2 regions of the Bradyrhizobium sp. USDA 3650 genome follow, and region 2 is predicted to be linked to the other one. Evidence: riboswitches for the same ligand, from Rfam matches in the RefSeq annotation. Region 2 holds a riboswitch; the other holds the start of a gene.
What was found. A riboswitch is a leader RNA that binds a small molecule or an ion and turns the genes downstream of it on or off. The one in region 2 is predicted to bind S-adenosylmethionine.
Positions count from the first base shown of each region.

Region 1: it holds a riboswitch for S-adenosylmethionine, as region 2 does, so the genes downstream of both, metX (homoserine O-acetyltransferase MetX) here and ACVIN2_RS22635 (O-succinylhomoserine sulfhydrylase) in region 2, are expected to answer to the same signal.

Region 1 covers NZ_JBSRZG010000001.1:5,274,611-5,289,469, reverse strand. The annotation lists gene ACVIN2_RS24760 (hypothetical protein) at 1-1,944, opposite strand, end outside; gene ACVIN2_RS24755 (hypothetical protein) at 1,965-3,308, opposite strand; gene clpB (ATP-dependent chaperone ClpB) at 3,687-6,326, opposite strand; gene ACVIN2_RS24745 (MOSC domain-containing protein) at 6,569-7,372, shown strand; gene ACVIN2_RS24740 (TIGR02594 family protein) at 7,494-8,282, opposite strand; gene ACVIN2_RS24735 (alpha/beta fold hydrolase) at 8,492-9,355, shown strand; gene metW (methionine biosynthesis protein MetW) at 9,479-10,141, opposite strand; gene metX (homoserine O-acetyltransferase MetX) at 10,155-11,354, opposite strand; SAM riboswitch at 11,447-11,526, opposite strand; gene ACVIN2_RS24720 (chorismate mutase) at 11,730-12,578, shown strand; gene hisC (histidinol-phosphate transaminase) at 12,613-13,707, shown strand; gene ACVIN2_RS24710 (prephenate/arogenate dehydrogenase family protein) at 13,704-14,639, shown strand; gene ACVIN2_RS24705 (hypothetical protein) at 14,754-14,859, opposite strand, start outside.
Region 2 covers NZ_JBSRZG010000001.1:4,865,669-4,880,527, reverse strand. The annotation lists gene ACVIN2_RS22700 (GNAT family N-acetyltransferase) at 1-218, opposite strand, end outside; gene ACVIN2_RS22695 (helix-turn-helix domain-containing protein) at 229-810, opposite strand; gene ACVIN2_RS22690 (hypothetical protein) at 1,002-2,117, opposite strand; tRNA gene ACVIN2_RS22685 (tRNA-Gly) at 2,263-2,336, opposite strand; gene ACVIN2_RS22680 (methylated-DNA--[protein]-cysteine S-methyltransferase) at 2,508-3,086, shown strand; gene ACVIN2_RS22675 (helix-turn-helix transcriptional regulator) at 3,096-3,935, shown strand; gene ACVIN2_RS22670 (VOC family protein) at 3,992-4,351, shown strand; gene ACVIN2_RS22665 (SRPBCC family protein) at 4,493-4,894, shown strand; gene ACVIN2_RS22660 (hypothetical protein) at 4,995-5,480, shown strand; gene ACVIN2_RS22655 (MATE family efflux transporter) at 5,477-6,922, opposite strand; gene ACVIN2_RS22650 (hypothetical protein) at 7,087-8,139, opposite strand; gene ACVIN2_RS22645 (PAS domain-containing protein) at 8,263-8,673, opposite strand; partial or broken gene ACVIN2_RS22640 (2'-deoxycytidine 5'-triphosphate deaminase) at 8,779-9,916, opposite strand; SAM riboswitch at 9,997-10,076, shown strand; gene ACVIN2_RS22635 (O-succinylhomoserine sulfhydrylase) at 10,147-11,343, shown strand; gene ACVIN2_RS22630 (SGNH/GDSL hydrolase family protein) at 11,467-12,459, opposite strand; gene ACVIN2_RS22625 (SGNH/GDSL hydrolase family protein) at 12,472-13,269, opposite strand; gene ACVIN2_RS22620 (OpgC domain-containing protein) at 13,269-14,534, opposite strand; gene apaG (Co2+/Mg2+ efflux protein ApaG) at 14,740-14,859, shown strand, end outside.

The DNA of each region.
Region 1 (14,859 bases), 410 kb from region 2:
ACGCCGCTCCAGCTTCCTGAGCAGGTCACGGTGGCTATCTATCCATTGGCGCACATCAGCATCAACAACATCGCGGCTGTGTTGGGCCCAATCGATCGCAAATCCCCGGGGATGTTCTGAAGGATTGCCCCGGACTCCAAAGCCACCGAGGCCACGGACGGGTGCCCCGAATTTGATAAGATCATTGAAGAATCCGAGGAACTGGGCCGCGATCGCTGTATTGATCGTTACCTTTTTGCCATTGCTGAGCGTGATGGTCTGGCGCTCGCTCGGCGGTGCCATTGGCGTGTGTGCCGGCACGTTGAACTTGCCGCCAACAGGTCCGCTCCCTTCCGTATCGCCGTCCATATGCTCGGGAGGCTCGCCGTGATCCGGTGATCCAGTCAGCGCCAAAAGCGACGACCCCAGTGTCAGCGATATCGATTCCGCTCCCTGGAGCCTCTTGAACGGCTTCCGAAACGGGGGTTCATGGAAATAGCTTTCAGGATGTCCTGGAACTGCCGTGGGCAGATCTCCGCCCTGCGTACCCTTCGCGTACTGCGCAGTGGATGTTGGTGGGGAAGCGTTGCCGGTTGCAACAAAGTGGAGCACGGCTTCCGATCGATTCGAACCCGCGACAAGTTCCGGAAGAAAGTTCGTCTTGAAGTCCTCGAACTCTGCAGCGGTCACCGGGCGCGAATAGGTCCCGTTCGAGCCGCCCTGGTAATAGCCGCGACGCCTATCTTCCGACGTCGAAAGCAAAGCTTGGGCGAGAGAATGATCTCGCGCCATGGCGCGATTGAAGGCCGTTTCAAGCTGAACCATTTTGGTGTCGTGCGGAGCGGTCCAGCCGACTTCACCCTTCACCATGTCGGCCAATTTCTTGACGATGGCCGGGTTTTTGAGCTCGCCAAGGAACTGCCTGCGATCGATGCCGTTGCTTGCGCCGGTGATCACGGTCGTCACGTGGGTACCGCCAGCACCGCCATCGCTCGAGATCGGGTCGGACGGCTTTGCGGGAATGCTGTCGCCAAAGACATCAGAGTCGGCCTCGCCAGCCATTCGGCGGACTTCGTCAAAACCCGAGCCCATCCTGGTCTCGCAGTTCGTCAGGACCTGCTGGATGCTGGTAATTGCCGCGTTCGCGCCAAAAATACTCGGGTTGCGCGCGAAGAACGCGGCGCGTACGGCCGTATCCGGATAAACCGCGGTGAAGAAATCCTCAGCCGACCGATTTCCGTTGGCTCTCGCGGCCTGCAAGATCATCCCCACCGCAATCGATCCGAAACCCTTGGTGTCGGCGCAGAGGTGCGCGAGGAAAAGATCGACGGCGCTTATTCCGCGATCCGTGATCGTAGCTGAGAGCAGATCTGCCGACTTCGCAGCAACAATTGCCGCCATAGTGCATTGTACATCTGGAAACTTGATTTCCTCAGGGAGCATTCCTGCGCCTTCGGGCGTGGCGATCAGGCTCTGCCACGCGTCTTTCGTAAAGCGATAGACTCCAATGGCCGGAGCGTTGGGCGGATCGTTGGTCAGGACATCGGTCGCACTCCATTGATCACCGCTCAAAACGAAAGCCAGCGCATAAAGATAGGCCGGGTTTGTCGCGTTCAACGCGGCCTGCAAGTAGCAGGTCGTCGCGAAGTCCTCTCGGTCGACTTGCGCAGGGAACGGACTGAAGGAAACCACCACTGGAACGTCGGCTGCTTCAGGGACGAGAAAAGTGTCGTCAACAAAGCCTTTTCGCTGGTCGAGATCGGCCCCGCTCGTTGCCTCGACGAAGACCCAATGGATCAGATTGTCACCGACCTGCTCCGTGACCGAGTCCTTTGCGCCGGTCTTGACCTTCTCGCCACCAAAGACCCGCAGCGGAACATCGTCCAGCACGACCTGGTCGGAAGCGTCTCGCGGCTCCTTGAGGAGAGGCTGACTTGCTTTAACCTTCATGACCGTCTCGGGCATGTGCGCTTACTCCGGTTGCGTTAGGGACACCTTGTGCGCGAAATGGCGTTGTACGACTTGTCGTTCAGGTTATCGGTATCGGCATCAGTCAGCGCAAATCTCTTCTCCTGCTTCACCTTGGCTTTAGCGACCGTGATTGCATCGCGCGTCGTTTGGTCGAATTTGCCGGAGAAGTGGTCTTTCAGCCTTGGGTCGCACACCGCAAGGATTTGTTGGAGCGACACCACTGCGGCTTCATTTGCGAAAGTGAATTTCTCGAATGCCGTGCGGTATCCGCGATCCACTCCGGACATATCGAGGTTGCACACCCGCGAATTGCTAAAGATCTGAGCTTCCTTCGCGTTCATGATCTGATTAGTGGTATTGCCGAATGGCCGCGGGCCAGGACCGCTTTGGTTGGCCCCTAATTTCGCTTGCTCGATCGCGTCCCTTGTCGCCTGGTCCTCGAAGCTTGTCGATCGCGCGACGCACAAGTTCGACTGGATTCCCTGTCCAATGGATATGGGCACACTCTGCTCAGCTTTGGTTTTGCCGTCCATATTCGCTTCGACCCGCGGCGGCGGTGGATTTTTTGGACCGGCACCTGGTAGCGCGCCTCCCGGTGTCGCCGGAATCGAATTGAGTAAGGCACCCTTCACCAGAGACCTACGAATTTGTTCCGCGTTGCCCTTGTCGGGAGACGGGTTGCCGCTGACACTGTCGCGCGTCCTCTGGTTAACCAAATCTTCGATATAGAATGGCGTGCAGATCAGCATGTATTCCCGAAGCACGTGCACGGCGTCTGGCTGATATGCAATCCGCACTTTCAGTGTCTCGCGGTACTGCAAGCGTTTCTCACGCACCAGAAGCGAGACAGTCGATTTCTCGATTTCGAACAGCAGCCGCGAGTAGTAGTTAGTGAAGGAATTGCTAGCCAGACCGAAGGCGAGACCTGCTATGGCGATCGGCGCGGCGCCAACGCCGGTTGTGTACAACAGCGCTTCGGTAAAAGTCCGCGTGTCGTGAATCTGGCTCAGGATGGCGCTGCGGTCACGACGCCGGCTGGCTAGCCAGGCAAGATAACTGTCGCATCGACGGTCGATATCGTTGAAGCCAGCACTTACCAAAGCTGCCCATTGGGCGCTTCCGTATCGGCTTACGTCGCAGGAGACGATGGCATCAGAGACCGGATCGACGATCTTCACCCCACCGGCCTGCACACACAGGTACGAAAGATAGACTTCAAGTCGGCGGGTCGACTCCGCCATATCCTCGGCTGGCAACTCAGTGCCAATGCCTTCCTGAATCAGCTTCTCTTCGACCGAGAGACAGCCGCTGAGCGCTAACGCCAACGCAATGCAAATCGCAACGATACCCGCACGCATCGCACGCTCCCACAATATCTTTCAGACTATGGCGCGCTAACTCTGTCACTGTGAGCGACAGCCTCACGCGAGCAACATTCCGGAAAATACCGAGCGTCGCCACAGCCCCTTAAATCTTGGGGGATTGTGGCGAGCCTCGACCGGATTGTTCAAGAAGATTCATGCACGCTCTCAGCGAAAGCGCGGAACGTGTTTCATTTATAACACACGGCTTTTGCGTGCGTCGCAACGACGCAGCCAGCGGTTGTGATGCTTGTCACGCATATAGCGCGACACCTGATTGCGCGTCGCCCGAAGCAGATTGCGCCCATTGCAGGTACAAAAAAGCCTCCCCGCAGCGCGGGGAGGTTTGGTCAGCTTCAGTGTCGTTCCTTAGGCTCAGTTCAGCTTTCGCTTCGACACCGGCGCCTCGAACTGGGCGATCTCCGCGGTCTGCGGCGCCTTGCCGTTGAAGGTCAGCACGTTGCCTTCGGACGAGATCGCAACGGTATCGCCGTCCTTGACGTCGCCGGCCAGGATCATCTCGGCGAGCGGATCCTGGACGTGACGCTGGATCACGCGCTTGAGCGGCCGTGCGCCGTAGGCGGGATCCCAGCCCTTGGCCGCGAGCCAGTCGCGGCCCGCAGCGTCGAGCGTCAGCACGATCTTGCGATCGGTCAGGAGCCTCTGCAGCCGCGCGAACTGGATCTCGACGATCCGGCCCATCTCGCTCCGCTGCAGGCGGTGGAACAGGATGATCTCGTCGACGCGGTTCAAGAACTCAGGCCTGAAGTGCGCCCGCACCATGCCCATCACCTGCTCGCGCACGGCCGAGGTGTCCTCGCCTTCCGGCTGGTTCACCAGAAACTCCGAACCAAGGTTCGAGGTCATGATGATCAGCGTGTTGCGGAAGTCGACGGTGCGGCCCTGGCCGTCGGTGAGGCGGCCGTCGTCGAGCACCTGCAACAGGACGTTGAAGACGTCGGGATGCGCCTTCTCGATCTCGTCGAACAGCACGACCTGGTAGGGCCGGCGCCGCACTGCTTCGGTCAGCGCACCGCCCTCGTCGTAGCCGACATAGCCCGGAGGCGCGCCGATCAGCCGCGAGACCGAGTGCTTCTCCATGTACTCGGACATGTCGAGGCGGACCATCGCGGTCTCGTCGTTGAACAGATACTCGGCGAGCGCTTTCGTCAGCTCGGTCTTGCCGACGCCGGTGGGTCCCAGGAACATGAACGAGCCGGTCGGCCGGTTCGGGTCCTGCAGCCCCGCGCGCGAACGGCGCACGGCGGTCGCGACCGCACGCACGGCCTCGGCCTGGCCGACGACGCGCTTGCCGAGCGAGTCCTCCATCCGCAGGAGCTTGTCCTTCTCGCCTTCCAGCATTTTGTCGACGGGCACGCCGGTCCAGCGCGAGACCACCTGCGCGATATGGTTGGCGGTAACAGCCTCCTCCATCATCTCGCCGGAGTTCTCCTTGGCTTCGATGTCTGCAAGCTGCTTTTCGAGCTCGGGGATCCGGCCATAGGCCAGCTCGCCAGCCTTCTGGAATTCACCGCGGCGCTGCGCGTTGGCAAGCTCGACCCGCAAGCCGTCGAGCTCCGCCTTCAGCTTCTGGGCGTCGGAGAGCTTGTTCTTCTCCGCGCTCCAGCGTGCGGTGAGCGACGCAGACTTCTCCTCGAGATCGGTCAGCTCCTTCTCCAGCGTCTGCAGGCGGCTCTTCGAACCGGCATCGCTCTCTTTCTTTAATGCTTCCTGTTCGATCTTCAGCCGGATGATTTCCCGATCCATCGAATCCAGCTCTTCCGGCTTGGAGTCGACCTGCATCTTGAGCCGCGCGGCCGCCTCGTCCATGAGGTCGATGGCCTTGTCCGGCAGGAAGCGGTCGGTGATGTAGCGGTTGGACAGCGTGGTGGCGGCGACCAGCGCGGAATCGGTGATCCGCACGCCATGGTGCTGCTCATACTTGTCCTTCAGCCCGCGCAGGATCGAGATCGTATCCTCGACCGAGGGCTCGCTGACGAAGATCGGCTGGAAACGCCGCGCCAGCGCCGCGTCCTTTTCGACGTGCTTCTGGTACTCGTCGAGCGTGGTGGCGCCGATGCAGTGCAGCTCGCCGCGGGCGAGCGCAGGCTTGAGCAAATTGGACGCGTCCATCGCGCCATCGCCCTTGCCGGCGCCGATCAGCGTGTGCATCTCGTCGATGAACAAGACGAAATTGCCCTCGCTCCCGGTCACCTCCTGGAGCACGGCCTTCAGCCGCTCCTCGAACTCGCCGCGATATTTTGCACCCGCGATCAGCGAGCCGAGGTCGAGCGACAGCAGCTTCTTGTCCTTCAGGCTCTCCGGCACGTCGCCGTTGACGATGCGCAGCGCCAGGCCCTCGGCGATGGCGGTCTTGCCGACGCCGGGCTCGCCGATCAGGACGGGATTGTTCTTGGTCCGGCGCGACAGCACCTGGATCGTACGGCGGATCTCCTCGTCGCGGCCGATGACCGGATCGAGCTTGCCGTCGCGCGCCGCCTGGGTGAGGTCGCGGGCATATTTCTTCAGCGCGTCATATGCGTTCTCGGCCGTCGCGGAGTCCGCGGTCCGGCCCTTGCGCAGCGCCTCGATCGCCGCGTTGAGGTTTTGCGGGGTGACGCCGCCCTTGGCCAGGATCGCGCCCGCCTCGCTGGTCTTCTCCAGCGCGAGGCCGAGCAGCAGCCGCTCGACCGTGACAAAGCTGTCGCCGGCCTTCTCGCCGGCCTTTTCGGCGGCGTCGAAGGTGCGGGCGAGCTCGGGCGCCAGATAGATCTGGCCGGCGCCGCCGCCAGAGACCTTCGGCACCTTGTTCAGGGCGTCCTCGGTCGCCTTCAGGATTGCGCGGGAATTGCCGCCGGCACGGTCGATCAGACCGGCAGCGAGGCCTTCATTGTCGTCCAGCAGCACTTTCAGGAGGTGCAGGGTCGAAAACTGCTGGTGCCCTTCGCGCACCGCAAGCGACTGCGCGGACTGGACGAAGCCCCTGGAGCGTTCGGTGTATTTTTCGATGTTCATATCGTGGTCTTTCCCTCGGCCTGCCCCTGGAGCCCTCAAAGGCACTCCAAACGGCATCTTCATTGGGTTTCCGATAACCGCATTGACGTTTCTCAACCGGCAACGGTCGTTATCAGCCGGCGCTGGCGCCGGCCTGACCCAGATGTGGGAAGCGAGGCCTCGGACCGGAAGAGGCGAGTTCACAATTTCGTGCGCGGATCCGCCCGCTTGGCGCCGATGGGCCGAATCCCCTAAGTAGCGGCATGACATCCAGCGCAACGACAGCCAGCCAGACCGCCGAGATCACCGGCCTCTACCGTTATCCGATCAAGGGCCTGACGCCGGAGCCCCTGCCCCGCGTCTCCCTGCGGACCGGCCAGACCCTGCCCGCCGACCGCCGCTACGCCATCGAGAACGGCCCCAGCGGCTTCGATCCGGAACAGCCGCAGTGGAAGCCGAAGATCCAGTTCCTGATGCTGGCGCGCAATGAGCAGCTGGCTTCGCTCGACAGCCAGTTCGAGGACGCGACCAACCGCCTGACCATCCGCAAGGACGGCCAGATCGTCGCCAGCGGCGATCTCGAGACTGCGGCCGGGCGCGCCGCCATCGAGGCCTATTTCAGCGAGAACTTTCAGCCGGAGCTGAAAGGTCCGCCCAAGGTCCTGTCAGGCCGCGACCACAGCTTTTCCGACGTCGCCCGCAAGGTCGTGTCCATCATCAATCTCGACAGCGTCCGCGCGCTCGAGACCATGCTCGGCGGCGCCGCCGTCCACCCGCTGCGCTTCCGCGCCAATCTCTACGTGAAGGGCTGGCCGGCCTGGTCCGAGCTCGACCTCGTCGGCCAGACGCTCGCGATCGGACAGGCCCGGTTGGAAGTGGTCAAGCGCATCAAGCGCTGCCCGGCCACCAACGTCGACCCCGAGACCGCCAGGCGCGATCTCGAAATCCCGGCCACGCTCTCGAGCAATCTCGGCCACATGGACTGCGGCATCTATGCCGAGGTGATCGCCGACGGCGATATCGGCGTGGGCGACGCGGTTGCACTGGAAGAGCCGAGATTGGTGTGACGCGACGCCGGCGCCACGTACTCCGTCATTGCGAGCGCAGCGAAGCAACCCAGGAATGCGCCCACGGAAACGGTCTGGATTGCTTCGTCGCTTCGCTCCTCGCAATGACGGGGCAGAAACCTCAATTCGGCATCACATACGCATAGATCCGGCCGCGCGAGATCGGCGCTTCGCGGACGCGGTTGCCGTTGTTGCCGGAGATCATGATCGGATTGCCCTGCGCATCGATGCCGGTGATGATGCCGACATGGCCGCCCCGACCACCGCGCGACATCACTGCGATGGCGCCGACCTGCGGACCGGAGACGCGCGTGCCGTAGTGCGCGAACGAATTCGCCATGTCGGAGCCGGTGCCACGGTGACCGGTCTTTTCGAGCACCATGTTCATGAACCGTGCGCACCAAAGGCTGCCGCGACCGGTCGGATTGCCGCCGACATAGCGGCGCGCCTCGGACACGAGGCCCGATCCACCACCGAAGCCGCCGCTGCTCGCCGCGCTATTGGCCATGCCGCCGACATTCGCGTTCATGACCATCCCACCGCCACGCCGCGTGGCGATACGACGGCTGGCGCGCGTGGTCATCCCAACGCCATCGCTGCTAACCACTGCACTGCTGCCGCTCATGGCCATTCCACCGATGCCGCCGCTATTGGCGTTCGGGTCATAGCTGGCGAAGGTGGTGCCGAAGCCGCTCGCCTGCAATTGCGCCGCGCCGCGCTCGAAGCGCGAGCTGCGTGCATGATACCGGAAATGATGATGTCTGCTGGCGGGATGCGCGTAAGCGTGCCGCTCTGCGCTATGACGATGAGGTCGTGCTGACGCCGGCGAGGTGAGCGCGGCGACCGCCGCGAAGAAAACAGCCAGCGCGACGACACAGCGCGACAGGCGAGACGCAAACAACTCGAACATTCTTCATCCTTCGTTGACACCCCCACTTCCCCGTCGGCCCGTGCGGTGGCCGACATCCGCGGGCTGTATCAGTATCCTGATGTGGCGAGAACAAGACGCGGTCGCGGAGATTTTGGACGATGATCAAGATGATTAATAAGTGTTAGGATCGTATGCGCTGACCGCAGGACGGCATTCCAATGCCGCAGCCACCTCAGGGAGAAAACCGGATGCCTCACGCCCTCACGAAAGACAATTGCCGCCTCTATTTCGAAGAAGCAGGCACGGGCACGCCGATTATTTTTCTGCACGAGTTCGCGGCCGACTACACCAATTGGGAGCCGCAGATGCGCTACTTTTCGCGCGGCCATCGCTGCATCACCTATTCCGCGCGCGGCTACACGCCATCGGACGTGCCTGATGGCGAGGTCTACGGCTACACGCATTTCTACACCGATGCGCTCGCGGTGCTCGATCATCTGAAGATCGATCGCGCGCACTTCGTCGGTCTCTCGATGGGCGCCTATTCGTCGCTCCAGATCGGGCTCAACGCGCCCCAACGTGCGCTGTCGATGACGCTCGCCGGCGTCGGCTCGGGCTCGGAGATCGAGAACCTCGACGCCTGGCGCCAGCAGTGCCGCGCCAACGCGGAGCAATTCGAGATGCTCGGCTCCGCCGAGGTCGCAAAAGTCACGCGCGAGGCGCCGAGCCGGATTCCCTTTCTGGTGAAGGATCCGCGCGGCCACGCCGATTTCTACGCTGCCCTGGCGCGGCACGACGCCAAGGGATCGGCGCGGACGATGCGCGGCTTCCAGGCGGGCCGTCTCTCGATCTTTACGATGACGGACGCGATCAGAGCGGCCACGACGCCGGCACTCATCATCTGCGGCGACGAGGACGATCCGTGCGTGGGCGCAAGCCTGTTCCTGAAGAAGCATCTGCCTGCGGCAGGGCTCGCCATGTTTCCGAAGTCCGGCCACGTGCTCAATCTCGAAGAGCCCGCGCTGTTCAACGAAACGGTGGAACGGTTCGTCACGCTGGTGGAAGCGGGAAGATGGCCAGCGCGCGATCCGAGGTCACTGGCGGCGCATTAGCGCGACGGCGTCACCACACGCTCCGTCGCGTAGCCCGGATGGAGCGAAAGCGTAATCCGGGGCCTTCGCGTCCGCGGATAGAATCCCGGATTGCGCTTCGCTCCATCCGGGCTACGGGCGGACCTACTTCCTGCCGCCTCGCGTCAGCAAGAACACGCCCTGCTCGCCGAACAGATTCCACACCCACCAGGGCATCCGCAGACGCAGCGGGCGGCCGTAGAGGTCGAGCGCCTCGGCACGTTCCATCTTGACGTCGATCGCGTCGCAGAGCTCGACGAAATCCTTGATGGTGCAGAAATGGATGTTGGCGGTGTCATACCAGCTTGCCGGCAGGTTCTCCGTGCGCGGCATGTGGCCGCCGATCAGGAGCTGGAGCCGCATCTTCCAGAAGCCGAAATTCGGGAACGACACGATGGCGCGGCGGCCGATGCGCAAGAGATTCTCGAGCACGACCTTGGGCTGCCGCGTCGCCTGCAAGGTTTGCGACAGGATCACGTAGTCAAAGGCGTCATCCGGATAATTCACGAGGTCGGTGTCGGCATCGCCCTGCACCACCGCAAGACCCTTGGCAACGCAGCGGTTGACGCCCTCGCGCGACAGCTCGATGCCGCGGCCGTCGATGCCGCGGGTCTCCAGCAGCTGGAGCAGGTCGCCCTCGCCACACCCAACGTCGAGCACCTTCGAGCCCGGCTTGACCATCTCGGCCACCAGCACATGGTCGGCGCGAAAATCGCCGGGCTGCCCGGTCGCAAGGCCGCCCAGCGGCAGCGCTTCCTGTACAGACATGACTAGCCGTCCTTTAAGCTTTCTTGGCGGTGAGCCCGCGCGCCTTGTCTGCCGACTGCAGGAAGGCACGGGCGATGTCGAAGAACTCGGGCACGTCGAGCAGGAACGCGTCGTGACCGCGATCGGTCTCGATCTCGGCGAACGACACCCGCGCGCTCGACGCATTCAGCGCGTGCACTAGCGCGCGCGATTCCGAGGTCGGAAACAGCCAGTCGCTCGTGAAGGAGACCACGCAGAACCGGGTCTGGATTCCCGCGAACGCCTTCGCCAGCACGCCGCCATGGTCGCCGGCGATGTCGAAATAATCCATCGCGCGGGTCAGATAGAGATAGGAGTTGGCGTCGAAGCGTTCGACAAAGGACGAGCCCTGGTAACGCAGGTAGGACTCGACCTGGAAGTCGGCGTCGAACGAGAAGGTCGGCAGCTCGCGGTCCTGCATCCGCCGTCCGAATTTGCGATGCAGCGCGGCGTCGGAGAGATAGGTGATGTGCCCGGCCATGCGGGCGACGGCGAGGCCGCGATGCGGATGGGTGCCGTGATCAACGTAGCGTCCGCCATGCCATTCCGGATCGGCCATCACCGCCTGCCGGCCGAGTTCGTGGAAGGCGATATTCTGCGCCGAATGGCGCGTGCTGCATGCGGTCGGGAGCGCGGAGAAGACGCGATGCGGATAGGCCGCGGTCCATTGCAGCACCTGCATGCCGCCCATCGAGCCTCCGACGACGCAGAGCAGCGTATCGATGCCGAGGCGGTCGAGCAGCATGGCCTGGGCTCGCACCATGTCGGGGATGGTGATGATCGGAAAATCCAGGCCCCACACTTTGCCGGTCGCCGGATTGGTCGACGCGGGGCCGGTCGAGCCCATGCAGCCGCCGATGACGTTCGAGCAGATGATGAAATACTTATTGGTGTCGAGCGGGCGGCCGGGCCCCACCATGATTTCCCACCAGCCCGGCTTACCGGTCAGCGGGTGCACATTGGCGACGTGCTGGTCGAGCGTCAGCGCATGGCAGATCAGGATTGCGTTGGACCGCTCGGCATTGAGCTCGCCATAGGTCTGGTATGCGATCTGGAACGGGGTGAGATCGACGCCGCAATCAAGCGGCAGCGGCTGGTCGGCACCGAAGCGTGCGACCTGGGAGCTCGGATGATCGACCTCGTGCGAGCGCTCGTCGGCGCTGATCGCGGGACTGGGAATTGACTTGATGCCCATCTCTGACCACTGACTCGTTTGCGATCGGGGGTCCGACCGCGACTGACATCAGGCCATGAAAAACCCGGCCTGAACGATAGGTTCGGCCGGGATCGAAAGGGTCCCCGGCCTGTTTAGCGAGTTTTTTAACGTGGCTGCAAGCCGGCCGGCTCAAATGACCACGGAACGGCTAAAAACTACCGTCTTGGACGGTTTTCGTCAAGTCGCGGCCCGGATCAGCCAAATTCGCCTGTCGCACCACGGGCGGAAAGGGCCCGATTTCCCTTTGCATTTCTCTTTGCTTTCGCAGCCCCGACTGCCTAATCAGGATACCCATCACAGCGGTGACAGCTCGACCGATCCGCATTGAACGCCTCGCAACAGCACCTCACAGACATGTCCCAACGTCCGCCCGCGCCACCATCGCTCCAGGAATTGCGCAAGGAGATCGACGCGATCGACGAGGGCATGCATCGCCTGCTGATGCAACGCGGCGACATCATCGACCGCCTGATCCAGGTGAAGCAGACCCAGGAGGTCGGCTCGGCGTTCCGTCCGGCGCGCGAGGCCGCCATGATGCGTGACCTCGTCCAGCGCCATCGCGGCATCCTGCCGCTCGACACCGTCGAGAGCATCTGGCGCGTCATCATCGCGACCTTCACCTATGTCCAGGCGCCGTTCTCCGTGCATGCCGACATTTCGGCAAGCGAGCCGGCCATGCGCGATTCCGCGCGATTCCATTTCGGCTTCACCGTGCCTTATGTCGCGCATTTCAGCGCGCAGGCGGCGGTCGAGGCGGTCGCGAAATCCAAGGGCGATCTGGCGCTGGTCTCGGCGACCTCGAGCCGCACGCCGTGGTGGCTGTCGCTGGAAGAAGCCGGCGCGCCAAAGATCATCGCGCGGCTGCCCTTCGTCGAGCGCGCCGACCATCCGGCGGCGTTACCCGTGTTCGCGGTCTCCCGCGTCGCCGACAGCGCGCTGGTGACGGAGGTCGAGACCTTCAGCGTCCGCGTGTCAGGGTGGAACGCCGAGGTCGCGCGCGCCCTGTCGCCGCTTGCCGAGATCGTGGCGGTGCCCGACACCGCCTTCGACGGCGCCGCGCTGCTGGTCTCGGTCACCGCGACGAGCAGCCTCGACAAAATCAAGGCTGCCCTGATCGAAGCGGGGGCCTCGGTGCGCTCCACAGCCCTCGTCGGCAGCCACGCAACGCGCTATACGGTGCCCCCGACCGGGTCGAAATCGTAAGTCGCGAACCGCTTAAGCCAGTCCGGAGTTGAAGATGTCCCGCCCCGTGCCGAATCCCGGCATTCTCGATATTGCGCCCTACACGCCCGGCAAGACTCCGGTGGCAGAGCCCGGCCGCAAGGTGTTCAAGCTCTCGGCCAACGAGACGCCGTTCGGGCCTTCGCCGAAGGCAATCGAGGCGTTCAAGCAGGTAGCGGATCATCTGGAAGACTATCCGGAAGGAACCTCGCGCGTGCTGCGCGAAGCGATCGGGCGCACCTTCGGGCTCGACCCCAACCGCATCATCTGCGGCGCCGGCTCGGACGAGATCCTCAATCTGCTCGCCCACACCTATCTCAGCCACGGTGACGAGGCGATCTCGACCACGCACGGCTTCCTGGTCTACCCGATCGCAACCATGGCGGTCGGCGCGAAGAATGTCATCGCGGCCGAGAAGAACCTCACCTGCGATGTCGACGCTATCCTCAAGGCGGTGACGCCGAAGACGAAGCTGGTCTGGCTCGCCAACCCCAACAACCCGACCGGAACCTACGTGCCGTTCGACGAGGTCAAGCGCCTGCGCGCCGGCCTGCCCTCGCACGTGCTGCTAGTGCTGGACGCAGCCTATTGCGACTACGTCTCGCGCAACGATTACGAGATGGGGATCGAGCTGGTGGCGACCACCGAGAACACGGTCGTGACCCACACCTTCTCCAAGATCCACGGCCTCGCCGCGCTGCGCATCGGCTGGATGTTCGGCCCCGAGCACATCATCGACGCGGTCAACCGCATCCGCGGTCCCTTCAACGTGTCGACGCCGGCGATGTACGCCGCCGTTGCCGCGATCGAGGACACTGCGCATCAGGCGATGTCGAAGCAGTTCACCGAGACCTGGCGCAACTGGCTCGCCGAGGAGATCGGCAAGCTCGGGCTGAAGGTGACGCCGAGCGTCGCCAATTTCGTGCTGATCCACTTCCCGACCGAGGGCAAGACCTCGGACGCAGCCGACGCCTTCCTCACCAAGCGCGGGCTGGTGCTGCGCGGCTTGAAGAACTACGGCCTGCCGCATTCGCTGCGCATGACCATCGGCACCGAGGAGGCCAACCGCCTCGTCGTCGAGGGCCTGCGCGACTTCATGGCCGGACGATGAGCGCGACGGCGCACTTCCAGCGCGTCGCGCTGATCGGCTTCGGCCTGATCGGCGGCTCGATCGCGCGCGCTGCGAAGCTCCAGGGCCTGGCTTCCGAGATCGTCACCACTGCGCGCTCGGAGAAGACGCGCGCACGCGTGATGGAGCTCGGCATCGTCGATCAGGTCGTGGCGACCAATGCGGAAGCCGTGAAGGATGCCGATCTCGTCATCCTCTGCATTCCCGTCGGCGCTTGCGGGCCGGTGGCGCAGGAAATCGCCGCGCATCTCAAGCCCGGCGCGATCATCTCCGACGTCGGCTCGGTCAAGGGCGCCATCGTCAGGGATATGGCGCCGCATCTGCCGAAAGGCATCCATTTCGTGCCGGCGCATCCCGTCGCAGGCACCGAGCACTCGGGCCCGGACTCCGGCTTCGCCGAGCTCTTCATCAACCGCTGGTGCATCCTCACCCCGCCGGAGGGCGTCGATGCGGCTGCCACCGATCGCCTGCGCGCGTTCTGGGCCGCTATGGGCGCCAAGGTCGAAATCATGACGCCGGATCATCATGATCTCGTGCTCGCGATCACCAGCCATCTGCCGCATCTGATCGCCTACACCATCGTCGGCACCGCCGACGAGCTGGCGCAGGTGACGGAGTCCGAGGTCATCAAGTTCTCCGCCGGCGGCTTTCGCGACTTCACCCGCATCGCGGCATCCGATCCGACGATGTGGCGCGACGTCTTCCTCGCCAACAAGGAAGCCGTGCTGGAGATGCTCGGCACCTTCACCGAGGATCTGGCAAAGCTCACCCGCGCAATCCGCCGCGGCGACGGCGAAGCGCTGTTCGACCACTTCACCCGCACCCGCGCCATCCGCCGCGGCATTGTCGAGATCGGCCAGGACTCGGCCGCGCCCGACTTCGGCCGGCCGCACGCGGCGCTGAAAAAGCCGTAGCGCTGAAGTAGCCCGGATGGAGCGCAAGCGTAATCCGGGACCTCCGTCGCTTGAGGCAAGATTCCCGGATTGCGCTTCGCTCCATCCAGGCTACGAGCCTGCGTCGCTCCGTGACTAGAACGGATAGTAGCGGATCTGCGTCATGACGACGTTGTCGTCCGTCCTCGGAGCGCCGCCGACGCCGGCGAACGCGACCCGCTGGGTGTAGGAATACTGCAGG
Region 2 (14,859 bases):
ACCTCGCTATGCTCGGCTGACAGCATCTTCAGCGCACCGGTCGCGACCAGTGTCTCGCCGTCCCAGCCGGTCCAGAACGCGACTCCCGGGGCACGAAGCCCGGCGAGATCAAGCGCATGCGCACTGCCCGGCGCGGTCTGTGCTCGCGCCGCCGCAACGTGATGGTCGAGCAGCGCGATGACGCGTGGATCAAAGGTGTCGCCGGTGCGGATCTGCATCGTCAGCGTCTCACATCTTGCCATAGGACGCGCCGCGGCGCGTGATGATGACGTAGCGCGCGTCCTGTCTGGTCTCGTTCTCGAAGATCACCGCGCGCATCACGTCGAAATCGAGACAGTCGCCTTCGCGCAGGCGAACCGCCTTGGCGTCGATGTGCACGGCGATCGCGCCCTCCAGCATCAGCAGTTGCTGCGTGAAGGCATTGCGCCCCCAAGGGCTGTATGGCACCCGCGCACCCGCCGGCAAATCGACGACGATGATCTCGATGCCGCTCGCCGCGTCCGTCGGCGAAGCGTGGCGGCGGCGATAGCCGCTGTCGGGATCGCGCCAGTGCGGCTGGTCGGCGAGCCGCACCAGCCGCTCCGGCGGCTTTTCGGCCAACGCGACGACGTCGCTGAGCGACACGTCGAGCGCGGCGCAAAGTTTACCCAGCAGCGCAGCCGTTGCGCTGCTCTGCGCCCGCTCGACCCGCCCGATCATGGCCCGGCTGACGCCGGAGCGGCCTGCGAGCTCATTCAGCGTCATGCCGGCCTGCGTCCGAAGCGTCTTCAAGCGACGACCGATCGCGCGATCGAGCTTTTGCTGGTCCATGGTCTTCATCCGAGCGTTGTCCGGCAACCGGACCGTTTCCGCAGGGCGAGAGCAGCTTAGCTGGGGAAACGGCGAATGCCGGAATCGAAAGGATAATATATTAGAATTTTCCTCAACAATGCACTCGCGCACGCCAGCAGCCAAGGCTCGTATCCAGCGGGTAAGTGGTCATGAGGTTGGGAAGGTGATCTCTAGCTGTCAGATCGAGAGACTGGCGCACTAGACGTTGAGGCGTCGTAGAGGAAGCGAGTGGCCGGGTCCCCTGCAATCTGGCTCAGCGCGTACTCGAAGCCGTGAAGGGGAATATTTGCGGCGGTTGCAGCTAGAGGCAACACAGCCTCAGCCTTGGCCTTTATGCCTGCAACATTACTAGCTAGGTCGTCGGCCAAGACCTTCATCTCAAACGCCCCACGCAGCCCGAGTGGTCTCAGCGCGGGCAGCTTATCTGTGAGATAAACCCACGCCAACGCCTGGCTAACGATGTCAACCACGAAGTCAAAACCCAAATTCGCCCGTACCGAAAGCTGTATAGGATCGCACCATGCCAATTGCGGAATCGTAGTAATGTCCGCGTCTTCAATTCGATCTGCAATCGATCGATCGACTCCCGATAGAGCTGTAACTTGATCAGGCGCGGTATCGGCGCCTAGCCCGAGCCCAAGCTTGTCGTTGGCAAGCCGCCGTAAGATTGTCCCGATTGTGCTGATTGGAAAAACACCCATCGCAAAGGCTATAAACGGAACAAGCCCCTTTTGCAGCAACGAGCCGAAAGCATAGCCTACCGGGACAGCCACCGCCAATCTGAGCGCATTTCGAAGGATATCCGCTCTTGCAAGGTTTCGCTGCTGCACGCGGCTGAACAGATCCCACGTCACGAAGGTATAGGCCCCTGCAATTGCAGCGGTGGCGCCACCGAGCTCTTCGCCATCCCACACTAAAGCTACGAGTTTCACACCTAGATAGAAATTCTGCAGTGCAGCGATGACAACAAGTATTATGATCGGAGCAATAAATCGTCTTCGCCCGTACCAACGCTGATAGAGTTCATCGAACTCGGCATCTACATCTGACTTGGTCTCTATGACCGGATCAACAGTGGCGGCCTCAGGCGCTCGATTCCAAAAGACGGCGAGATATGTGCGCTTAGCTTGAGTGTCCAAGCTATTGTTTACCTCCTCCTGCTTACGCCTCCACTCGTGAACGACGAAATGATTGAGGGGTTGAAGAAGAAGCGCCGTCAACAAGATGTCGATAAGAAGCGGAACTACGACATCATGTGAAGGTATGAGGTGTCCAAATAAGATCATTTTGAAGCCTCTCAGCCCCTGAAATCAATAAAAACGCGCAGGCAAAATTCTGCTTTTCAAAACAAGCAGTGATCACAATCTGAGGAGCTATATCAAAAGCACGCTACCGATGGTAGCGATAAGTGCGGCTCGACCATGAAGCGATTGGAGCGGGCGAAGGGAATCGAACCCTCGTATGCAGCTTGGGAAGCTGCCGTTCTACCATTGAACTACGCCCGCGGATGCGCAGCCTGCGCCCGCTCTGATTAGCCGAGACGGCGCATCTCGCCAAGCGCTTTGGCGCAGCCCGCCTGACCCTTCTTGAGTTTCCGCTAAGATTCCAGGTGCGCCGGATTGTGGCGGTGTTATGATCGCCTGTCTGGGGAGACGTGCACTGAGTGGGGCGTGTGCATGGTGGGGCGTGGCTACGCGATATTCGACACGACCATAGGGCGCTGCGGCATCATCTGGAGCAGCACCGGTATCGTTGCCGTCCAATTGCCGGAGGCGCGGGAGATTGACACCCGCCGCCGGATTTTTCAGGTCCATCCCGAGGCGCGCGAGCAGCGGCCGTCCGCGAACGCCGCGTTCGCGATCGAGGGCATCGTGGGCTTGCTGCAAGGCAGCGATGCTGATTTTTCCGAGGTCAGCCTGGACGCGAGCGGGGTGCCCGGTTTCAACCGGCGGGTCTATGAAGCCGCCTGCGCCATCCCGCGCGGGGAGACGCGCACTTATCACGAGATCGCCAAGACGCTGGGCGCCTCCGGCGCCGCGCATTCGGTGGCGCAGGCGATCGCGAGAAATCCCTACATGCTGATCGTGCCCTGCCACCGGGTGCTGGAGGCCGGCAATTACACCGACCGGCTTTCGCCCTATGGCGGGGTGATCTCCAAGCGGCGGCTGCTGTCGCTGGAGGGCGCCCATCCGATCGCCAGCAAGACGCTGTTCGACGTCCTGCTGCCCGTTGCCCCGCCCCGAGCGCCCACCTAGATAGGCGGGATGGATGCAACCACGCTGCTGACCACGCCCTCGATGACCGTCTCCGAGTTTCGCTGCGACGCGGGACCGGACGACAGCCCGTTTGCGGAGTGTCGCACCGGCCATTCCATCGCCTATGTCCGCGCGGGCAGCTTTGGCTGTCATTGCCGCGCCGGCTTCTTCGAGCTGGTCGCGGGCTCGATGCTGGTCGGCGCGCCGGGCGAGGAGTACACCTGCACGCATGAGCATGTCGCCGGCGACGTCTGCCTGTCCTTTTTCCTCAGCGAGGATCTGGTCGAGGCGCTCGGCGGCCGGCAAGACGTCTGGCAGGTCGGCGCGACGCCGCCGCTGCCCGAGCTGATGGTGCTGGGCGAACTCGCCCAGACGGCGGCAGATGGCAACAGCGATCTCGGTCTCGACGAGGTCGGTCAGATCCTCGCCGGCCGCTTCGTCGATGTCGTCTCGGGCAAGGCGCGCAAGCCGACGACACCGACCGCACGCGACCGCCGCCGCGCCGTGGAAGCCGCGCTGTGGATCGACGCCAATTCGCACGCCGAGGTCGACCTCGAACAGGCCGCGCGGCAGGCTGGTCTCAGCCCCTTCCACTTCCTGCGGCTGTTCTCCGCCGTGCTCGGCGTCACCCCGCATCAATATCTGGTGCGCTCGCGGCTGCGGCATGCGGCGCGGCTGCTCACCGACGACGACATCGCCGTCACCGACATCGCCTATGACGTCGGCTTCGGCGACCTCTCCAACTTCGTCCGCACCTTCCACCGCGCCGCCGGCGTCTCGCCGACCAAATTCCGTCAGGCCTCGAAGGGGGAGCGCAAGATTCTCCAAGAGCAACTCGCCCTCAACTGACTAGGTTCGTCTCCGGCGCGCGCCGATTGCGGCGCGCTTTGGCAATGGAGACGACCATGTACGACCATATCGGATTGCGCGTTACCGACCTCGACGCCGCCACACGCTTCTACACCGCGGTGCTGGCGCCGCTCGGTTACGTCCTGTGCTCGAGTGGCGATGGTTATGCCGGCTTCGGGCCGAAGGGCGCGCCGGCGCTGTGGCTGCACCTGAACAAAGGGCGCAAGGCCGATGGCGCGCATATCGCGTTTCGCGCTGGGGATCATGATTCGGTCAAGGCATTCCATAGCGAGGGCTTGAAGAGCGGCGGCCGCGACAATGGCGGCGCCGGCCCGCGCAAGGACTACAGCCCGACTTACTACGCGGCGTTTTTGATCGATCCCGATGGCAACAATGTGGAGGCGGTCTGTGTGTGAACCACAGGCTCCGTCATTGCGAGGAGCCCTTGCGACGAAGCAATCCAGACTGCCTCCGCGGAATCGTTTCTGGATTGCTTCGCTGCGCTCGCAATGACGGCGTGCTTGGCAACCACCGTCGCAAATCAAGGATACTTACCAATGGCCTCCATCCACAACGACATTCCCCTCCCCGCCCCGGCTCACGAGGTGTGGGATGCGGTGCGCGATTTCGGCGCGCTGCATCGGCGGCTGGCGCCGGGCTTCGTCACGGCCTGCACGCTCGACGACGACGCGCGCATCGTCACCTTTGCCAACGGATCGGTGGCGCGCGAGGTGCTGGTCGATTGCGACGACGGGCGGCAGCGGCTGGTCTACGCGATCAACAACGAGCGTCTGAAGCATTACAGCGCCTCGGTGCAGGTGATCGCCGAGGGCGAGGGAAGATGTCGTCTGGTCTGGATCATCGACATGCTGCCGAACGAGCTCGCGTCCTATGTGCAGGGACAGACCAAGGACGCCGTCGCCGCCATACACCGAGCGTTTCCGGCCGCGGCTGCGTGATCTTTCTCACGGAGTTCAACCCTCGTCCGCACTAACCATGGCGGCGTGCGTCCGGTTGGCTCCGCTCTCCCGGCGGCGCCCCGCACGCGAGGAGCAGGCCATGAGAGGTGCGGACAAGGTGATCTGCCAGGCGGCCGCCGTGCTGCTGATGTTTTCGATTTCGAGCGGACCGGCAAAGGCGCAGTTCCTCGGCGGCGGCGGTGCCGGCGGCGAGGACATGATGACCCAGATGGCGCCGATGCTGGAGATGATGAAGGCCAAGATGGGCAAGCGCCGCTTCGGCATGATGATGCAGACCATGGGCCCGATGATGAGCCGCATGATGGAGAATGGCGGCGGTGGTATTGGCGGCATGATGGGCGGCGGCAATCTCGGCGGCGGTTTCGGTGCGCCCAATTACGGCGGTTACGCGCCGATGGCCGGAGGCGGCTACATGCCGACCGCAGTAGCCGGCATCGGCGGCGGCGATATCATGGGCATGCTCGGTGGCGCCGGCGGCGGCGACATGATGGCGATGATTCCGCAACTGATGAGGCTCGCCAATGTCGGCGGCAGTGGCGGCCATCGCCGCCACAGGCATCGCTAGTCCGCAGCGGCCGACAGAGCCGGCCTGATCGCAGGTTTGGTTTGGCGCGGTCCCCAGCGCGTCAGCACCACGCTGGAGCACGAGAGCAGGCCGAGCACGACCATCGAGCTCGCCGCCAGCCAGAAGAAGTTTTGCGCGGTGGCATCATGCGTCGACAGCCACCAGCCGACCGCCGAGATGTAGATCAGCCGCGCAGTCTGCGCCAGCACCGGTCCGATCACCTTCGCAGCGCCCTGCGACGAGAAATACATCGTCGAGGCGAGGCCGATGAAGGCGTAGAACGGCGCCACCGTCGACAAATATTGATGGCTGGTGGCGCGCACGGTCGCGCTGTCGGTGAAAATGTTGACCCAGAGATCGGGGAAGGCCGCGACCAGGCACGCCGGTGCACCGACGGCGACGAAGGCGCTCGCGGCCGCGATCCAGGCGATGCGCCGGGCGCGGGCGATGCGGCCGGCGCCGACCGCCATGCCGATCATCGGCACCGAGGCGATGCCGAACGAGAACGCGATCGAGGTCAGCAGGAATTCCAGCCGCGCACCGATGCCGTAGCCGGCGAGGATCGCGGTGCCGAATTTCGCAAGCAGGTGGGTGAAGATCGAGATCGTCAGCACCGATTGCAGCGGCGAGAAGCAGGCGATGGCGCCGACCTTGAGGATGTCGAAAAACATCGCCCATTGGATGCGAAGTCCGCGCAGCTTCGGCGTCACGCGGGCGCGGCCGGAGAACAGGTACCAGCCCATCACGCCGATGTTCATGCAATACGCAATCAGCGCGCCGGCGGCCACGCCGCGCATGCCGAATTGCGGCACCGGACCGAGGCCGAGGCCAAGCGTGCCGCCGAGCACGATCTGCCAGGCCGCGGAATTGAGGATTAACAGCGACGGCAGCTTCATGTTGCCGGTGCCGCGCAGGACGCCGGCCATGGTGTTGAGCAGCCAGGGCAGCACCGCGCCGCCGAAAAACACCTGGGTGTAGGCGATCGCATGCGTCAGCACGTCGCCGCGGCCGCCGAGCATTTCCAGAACGCGCGGCCCGAAGATCAGCATGCCCAGCATGAAGACGAGGCCGAAGCTGATGCCGATCAGCAACGCGTGCGCAGCAAGCGTCCCGGCACGCTCGCGATCGCCGGCGCCAAGCGCGCGCGCGATGGCGGAGGCCACCGCGCCGCCCATCGCACCGCCCGACATGGTCATGGTCAGGATCACTGTCGGAAACACCAGCGCCATCGCGGCCAGCGCTTCCACACCAAGACGTCCGATATAGGAGGTCTCCGCAATCACGGTGCAGGTGCCGGCGGAGAGCGCGACCACGTTGGGCCAGGCCAGCCCGAGCAGTGTGCGCAGGATCGGCCCGTCCATCAGCGCGCTCCTCACGGGCCGCGGAGGCGGCGGCAGCGGACGCTCCTGTTCATCGACCGGGATTTCGGCGATGTCTGACATGTCCTCTCCGGGCGAAAGCGCCATTTGCGGCGCAGCAATGCTTAGGTGTGCCAATGAATTGGTTCGCGCGCAGGGCGCAACGAGAGGCTTGTTAGCACGATGCGCAGCGATTCCTCCTGCGCCAGGTGCAGGCGTGCCCTGCGGCAGCGCATTTCGTGGAGGAATTAACCGATGCGCCAGAGCAATGGCGGACGGCCGGGCGGTGTCGGGGACAGCTGCACGCCGATGTGCCGCCCGCATCCGGCCGCGAGTCCTTCGAACAACCCCGCCAGCACCTTGGCGCAGGCAGGGTGGTGATCGGCGACGCCGTCCATCAACTTCCAGCTCTGCTGACGGATTTCGAACGTGCCTTCGGATTGCGTCGTCTCAGCCACATCGTCCTGCGCGACCAACAGCGCGTTGAGGAACGTCGCGAATTCACTCGCACCGCCGCGACCCATCGACAGCGCCGCAGCGATCTCATCAAAATATTGCATCCCGATCAGCTTGCCCGTGAGGTGCAGGAGATAGCCGGCGTCCTCCGGTCCGAACAGCTGCACCATCACGGGCGCGGCGGTGCGGACATATTCCATGGCGTAATTGCGATAGGCTTTTTCCAGTCGCGGTCTTGGCCAGCTTGCGACCGGCAACGCCGGAGCCGCGGCTGCATCGAACAGCGGCGCTTCGAGATGCCGCGCGAACACGAGGCGCTGGTCGAGTTCGAGCGGTTGGTCATATTGATGATAGTAGCCTTCGAGCCCATCCTGGCCGTCGACGCTCTGCTTGGTGCAGACGAACCCCAATCTGGTATCGCCGAGCGCCACGCCGTTGTTGGCGTGCCAGCCGCGCAGCATCGCGCGCGAGACTTCGCCCGGCACGCCGCAGATGGCAGTGCCCTTCCAGATCCAGCGCGGCGGCGGATAGCGGATCCAGGCTTTGCGGTCGCTCTCATGCATGTATTCGACGTGCACGCCGCCGATCCAGTTCGAGAGGTAGTGATATTGCGCGGCTGCGACTGCTGGCGGCAGATGGGTCAGACCGAGCTTCTCCAGCCCCGGCAGGAAGCGCTCCTGCTGCTGGCGGCGGAACACGCGAAAGACGAACTCCGCAGCATCCGCCGTACCGCGACGCGTGACCACGGTGAGGATCAGACCGGTGAAATAGGCGTGATAGAGATCGGCAACGGCGCGCCAGCGTTTCCATTGAGCTTCCTGCGCGGGGTCTGATGCGGCGGTCATGTTCGCTCCCGATCGTTATTTTGATCGAGTGTGTCACTGCAGCCGGCGACGGACAAGCTGAGCCGCATGCAGGGCGCCCTGCACGCCGGCTCGCCAATTCCGCATCACGAATTTTGCGCAGGCTTAGTTTTGCGCAGCTTTGGCGGCACGCTCGCGCTCGACGCGCTCGGTCACGTCGCGCGCCATCGCCACCGATCCCTGCACCACTCCAGCGGCGTCCCGCACCAGCGCGAAGGTCATCTCGATGTAGAGCTTGCGTCCGTCCTTGTGCAGCGCGCGGGTCAGTGTCGGCTTGCCCGCAAGCTTCATCGCTCCGCTGGCAAGCGCGGCCTCGAAGCCTTTCCAGTGCGCGGCGCGCAGATGTTCGGGAATGATCAGGTCGAGATTCTGGCCCAGCGCTTCGTCCACGGAGAAGCCGAACAGTGCGGACGATGCGCGATTCCAGCGCATGATGGTGCCGGAGCGATCCGAATAGATCAGCGCGTCCGCGACGTCGTCGAGGATGTTTGCGTCGAGTTGGGATGAATTGGTCATGTCAGCACCTGGCGGTCCGGATGGAGCACAGCGTAAGCCGGGATCGTGCCACAAGTGAGACTTTCCCGGATGACGCTTGCGCTCCATCCGTGCGACGGATGATCGCTACACCCGGAAATGCTTGCTCAGCTTCAGGCCCTGGGCCTGGTAGTTTGAGCCGATGCGCTGGCCGTACATGGCGTCGGGGCGGGCCAGCATCTTCTCGTAGACGAGGCGGCCGACGATCTGGCCGTGCTCGAGGATGAACGGCACCTCGCGCGAGCGCACTTCGAGCACGGCGCGCGACCCCAGCCCGCCGGCGCCGGCATAGCCGAAGCCGGGATCGAAGAATCCGGCATAATGCACGCGGAACTCGCCGACCAGCGGGTCGAACGGCACCATCTCTGCGGCGTAATCCGGCGGCACCTGCACCGCCTCTTTCGACGCGAGGATATAGAACTCGCCGGGATCGAGGATCAGGCTGCCGTCGGGACGGGCCGAGATCGGCTCCCAGAACTCCTCGACGGAATAGCCAGCGCGGCGATCGACGTCGATCACGCCGGTGTGGCGCTTGGCGCGGTAGCCGACGAAGCCGCCGCTCTTTTCGCCGGAAAGATCAACAGAGACGGCGACGCCGCCGGTGAGATCGGCATCGTCGATATCGACGAGACGTTCGGTCGCATGCAGCGCCTCGAGGTCGTCGATGTTGAGGATGGCATCGCCGGTGCGGAAGCGCACCTGGCTCAGGCGCGAGCCCTCGCTGACCAGCACCGGGAACGTCTTCGGGCTGATCTCGGCATAGAGCGGACCGTGATAGCCGGCACCGATCATGTCGAACCGGCGGGTGCCGTCGGCGATCACGCGGGTGAAAACGTCGAGCCGGCCGGTCGAGCTTTTCGGGTTGGCGGCCGCGACGATCTCCGGCGGCAGCGCGAGGCTTTCGAGCAGCGGCACGATATAGACGCAGTTGGTCTCCAGCACCGCGCCGTCGGCGAGACTGAACTCGTGCAGCTTCAACTCGTCGATGCGCTCGGCGGACGGTGGCGCCGGGACCGGGCAGGAAGCTGGCGCGAACGCGATAGGCGATGTCGCCGAGGCGAAGGTCGAGGCTCGCCGGCTGGATCTGGCTTTCGACGAAGTCGTAAGCGGGCAGGATGAGACCGCCCTCCGCCATCGCCGCGATCATGCGGTCGGGCAGGATACCATTGGCGTCGGCGGCGACCGTGAACGTCAACCCGGGGTCCTCATCAGGGATCAAACACATCCCGACATGCGGGAAATATGAGCGTTTTACGGCTATCCGATGGACGTCTTGACGGAAAGGGCATTGCGGAATATGAGCATGACTTATCCCGTGGTGATTTGAGCCGGCCGGCTTGCAGCCACGTTAAATAAGTCGCTAAACAGGCCGGGGACCTCTGTGATCCCGGCCCGTGGAGATATTCCAGGCCGGTTTTTTTGTGACCATTTTCGATGGTCACTTCAGGAGGTCCTATGTCGAAGTCCCCGGCGCCAACCGCCCACTACCGTCCCGAAACTCGCCTGGTTCATTCCGGAACCTTACGCTCGCAATATGGCGAGACCTCGGAGTCGCTGTTCCTGACCCAGGGCTACGTCTACAACAGCGCCGAGGAGTGCGAGGCGCGGTTCAAGGGCGAGGACCCCGGCTTCATCTATTCACGCTACTCCAATCCGACCATCGCGATGTTCGAGCGGCGCATGATCGAGCTCGAGGGCGCCGAAGCGGCACGTTCGGCGGCGACCGGCATGGCCGCAGTGACGACCGCGATCCTGGCGCCGCTGAAGACCGGCGATCACGTCGTGGCTTCGCGCGCGCTGTTCGGCTCGTGTCTCTACGTCGTGCAGGATTTGCTGCCGCGCTACGGCATCGAGACCACGCTGGTCGACGGCCTCGATCTCGACCAGTGGCAGCGCGCCATGAAGCCGAACACCAAGACGTTCTTCCTGGAGAGCCCGACCAACCCGACGCTCGACGTGCTCGACATTCCCGGCATCGCCGAGATCGCGCACAGCGGCGGGGCGCGGCTCGTCGTCGACAACGTGTTCGCCACTCCGATCTGGCAGAGCCCGCTCGCGCTCGGCGCCGACGTCGTGGTCTATTCCGCGACCAAGCATATCGACGGCCAGGGCCGCTGTCTCGGCGGCATCATCCTGTCCTCGGAAGCGTTCATCGCCGAGCACATCCACAATTTCATGCGCCAGACCGGCCCGTCGATCTCGCCGTTCAACGCCTGGGTCCTGCTCAAGGGGCTGGAGACGCTCGCCGTGCGCGTGCGCGCGCAGACCGAGACGGCGGCGCGCATTGCGGACGTGCTGGCGAGCCATCCGAAGATTTCGCGGCTGGTGTTTCCCGGCCGCGCCGATCATCCGCAGGCTGCATTGGTGAAGAAGCAGATGCGCGGCGGCTCGACGCTGGTCGGCCTCGAGGTCAAGGGCGGCAAGCAGGCGGCGTTCCGCGTGCTCAACGAGCTCAAGCTTGCCAAGATCTCGAACAATCTCGGCGACGCCAAGAGCCTCGTCACGCATCCGGCAACCACGACGCATCAGCGCCTCAAGCCGGAGGACCGCGCCGCGCTCGGCATCAGCGAGGGCTTCATCCGCTTCTCGGCGGGGCTGGAGCACGCGGACGATCTGATCGAGGATCTGACCGCGGCGCTGGAGAAGGCGTAGCCACGCATTCGACATCGTAGGGTGGGCAAAGCGAAGCGTGCCCACCATTCACGATGGCGGTGCCGATAGATGGTGGTCACGGCGCGCGAAGAGCGCGCCTTTGCCCACCCTACGCACCGATGCTCACATCGGCCGGTACGTCCGCACGTCCGCGGGCACGTTCACGCCGAGCTTGATCTGGCCGACGGAGCGGATGATGTCGTCGCCGAGGAGCTGGGCGAAGCAGGCATAGCCCCAATCGTTCATGTGCAGTCCGTCGGCGATCACGAAACTCTCGACCGGAAGCGATTGCTTCTCGTGCCAGTCGCGCATCACCTCGAAGCGCGGGAAGATGCCGACGTGACGGAGCTCGGCGACCTTGCCGAGCAGCTTCACCATCTTGCCGGCGCTCTCGGCGCGCTGGTTGACGGCGGGCGAATATTGCGGATCGACCAGCACGACGTCGGTGCCGCCGGCAGCCTGGATGCGGCTGATGCCGTCCTCGACCAGCTTGGCGGTATCGCCGGGATCGAGATTGCGCAGCACGGCATTGGTGCCGACCTGCCAGATCACCAGATCCGGATGCACGTCGATCACCTCTTTCTGGAGGCGCTTCATCATCTCGGGCGCGTCCTCGCCACCGACGCCGGCATTGACGACGGTGATGTCGGCGGTCGGATAGTGCCGGTGCAGCTGCGCGGCAAGGCGATTGGGATAGTTGAACTCCGGCGAGCTCGCGCCGAATCCCGCGGTCGACGACGAGCCGAACGCGACGATGACGACGGGCTGGCCGGCGACGAGCTTGCCCGCGACATGCGGGAGCGAGCCCATTGCCTTCGCGCCGCCCTTCGGCGACAGGCAAGGCACGCGGCTGAAGACGTCGCCGGCGGACTTCGCGACCTGCTTCACCTTGTCGATCGCGCGCGCAGTGATGCCGCGCTGCTCGGGGGACGTCGCTGCGACAGCGGTTTGGGACGGTGAAGCGGGAGCCGGATTAGCCGACTGCTGCGGGGCCGGCGTTGCCTGCGCGGCCTGCGTCTGCGCGTGCGACTGCGAGGCCGGACTCAGCAACAGCAGCAGCGCTGCTGCGGGCACAGCCAGCCATGCCGTCAGGCAAAAAGGGCGGAGAGAACTCATTAACGCTAGACCTCAATTTTGCTGCTGGGCCGGCTCCAGATGGGCAGCGTCGATCACAAACTGTGCCAACGCCCGGCCAAGGCAATCATGGACCTGTTTCGCCAACTCAGGCCCGCGCGACGGGCTGAACAGGTCGAACTGCCCCTGGTCATTCCACTGCCGCATGATCGCGAAACGATCGAACAGCGGAATATCGTGCTCCTGCGCCACCACCCGCATATTGTCGAGGTATGGCGGCACCGAGATCATGGTTTCGGTACGCGGACTGTACTGCAAATTCATCAAGACGACGTCAGCCCCTGCCTTTTGCAACGCAACAACCCCTTCGGTCACCGCACCGCGAAAATCATCGGGATCGATGGCTCGAATAGCATCGACAGTCCCGGTCTGCCAGATGACCAAAGTAGGCGCTTTTGCTTCCATGAGCTTAACGAAGCTGGCGGCCGCCTCCTCGGCCGTCTTCTTGCTCTGTATTTCTACGGAGACGTGCACAGTCTCGGACGGCGGCAGCTTGTCCTTCAGAATAGCCTGCATCCGCGCCGGATAAGAGGCGTCCTCGGAGGCCGGAATCGTGCTCGAGCGGCTGCCGATGACCAAGATTTCGAGCGGTTTGCCGGCCTTGATGGCATCGGCGACCTTGGGAAGCTGGCTTTCGCTGGTGAGCAGATAGGACGGCACTTCGCAGGCTGCGGGCGCGGCTGAAGCAGCAGGTGCCGCCGAAGCAGCAGGCGCAGCATCGTCCGCACGCGCCGGAGGCGCGGCGAGACCACCGCACAGCAGGATCAGGCTCAGGAAAACCTTCGCCTTCATCAGCCCCCTCCCGCCATATCGGCGCTGCCGACGGCGCTTTTGGTTTTCGAACCGCTCTTGTCAGCCACCCGCTTGTACCACGAAATCAGCCAGGCCATGGCCCACATGATCAGGATTCCGGAGAGACTAATTAGCGCATGCATGACCGGGCCGCCCGAGACTTCGGCCAGGATGAAATGGCCGGCAAAGGCGAGGAAGACGCCGAGACAGAATATCTCCAGGGAATGCGAGCCGCACAGGATCAGCGGCCGCAGCCAGGGCGATTTCAGGCCCGGCCAGTCCCGGGGCAGGACGCGCACGGTGAGCGCGGCCAGCGCCAGGAAATGCGTGAAGCGCAGCACGTCAAGGTCGGCCTTGTCGATCGGATACATCCACTGCTCGAGCCGCTTCGGCATGAAGTGGGAGAGCTGCGGCACATACCAGGTCAGCGTCACGTAGAATGCCGCGACCAGATAGGCGATCGCGATCCACATTGTCACCCGCGATGCCAGAATGTGCGACATGCGTCGCGCACCCCCGAGCGCGCACCATGCCCCGAACACGAACAGCAATTGCCAGGCAAAGGGATTGAAGGCCCAGAAGCCGTTCGGATAGGCCGACAGATAGAGGTCGTATTCCCAGGTCACCGCGTAGAGCCCGACCGAGAGGCCGAGCGTCACGTCGGGGCGCCATTTCATCAGCCACAGGATCAAGGGCAGCGCCAGCATCAGCACGATGTAGAGCGGCAGCACGTCCATGTTGACGGGGCGGAAGCGCAGCAACAGCGCCTGCACGATCGTGACGTCGGGCTGCTTGAGGAAATCCATGATACCCATCTCTTCGGTGTAGAGCGGGTTCTCGAACCTGGTCGCGACGTAGGAGATCTCGGCAAGGAAGATCGTGAACAGGAAGACGTGGGCGACATAGATCTGCCAGACGCGCCGCAGGATGCGCGCGGTGGCGACGACGATGCCGGACTCCAGCATCGCCCGACCGTAGACGAAGGCGGCGGTATAGCCGGAGATGAAGATGAAGATCTCGGTGGCGTCGCTGAAGCCGTAATTGCGGATCGTGAACCAGGTCAGAAGGCTCGGCGGCAAATGGTCGATGAAGATCAGCCACAGCGCGAGGCCGCGGAACAGGTCGAGCCGGAGCTCTCGCTCGCCGATGGCGGGCAGCGAAATGGCCGGCGCGGCCGCGCGCCGCTTCGTCCCCGCGGATTTGACCTCCACAGGCTTGGCGGTTCCCGCGATCGTCGATCCCGTCACTTGGTCGGCAATGGTCATCGGGGGCCTAAAAACCCTTCCGCAAATCGCGACGTGGCAAGGAGTGTACCGGTCCGGCCGTCATCTCGCAAAGCCACCGGATCACATGCAAGTACGTTTGGACCTACACTTGGACGTGTACTTCCCTGCGAATTCAGGCGGGACGATGTCGCCAAGGCCGCCTCCGGCGTTTGGTTCCCGGGCGGTTTTCGGTATGATGGCAATCATGTACCGCGCCGTGACCCGCCAGATCGAAGTGACCGTCGAGCCGAACTTTGTTCCGGAGCAGTCGTCGGCCGACCGCTCCCGTTATTTCTGGGCCTACACCATCGTCATCACCAATTCC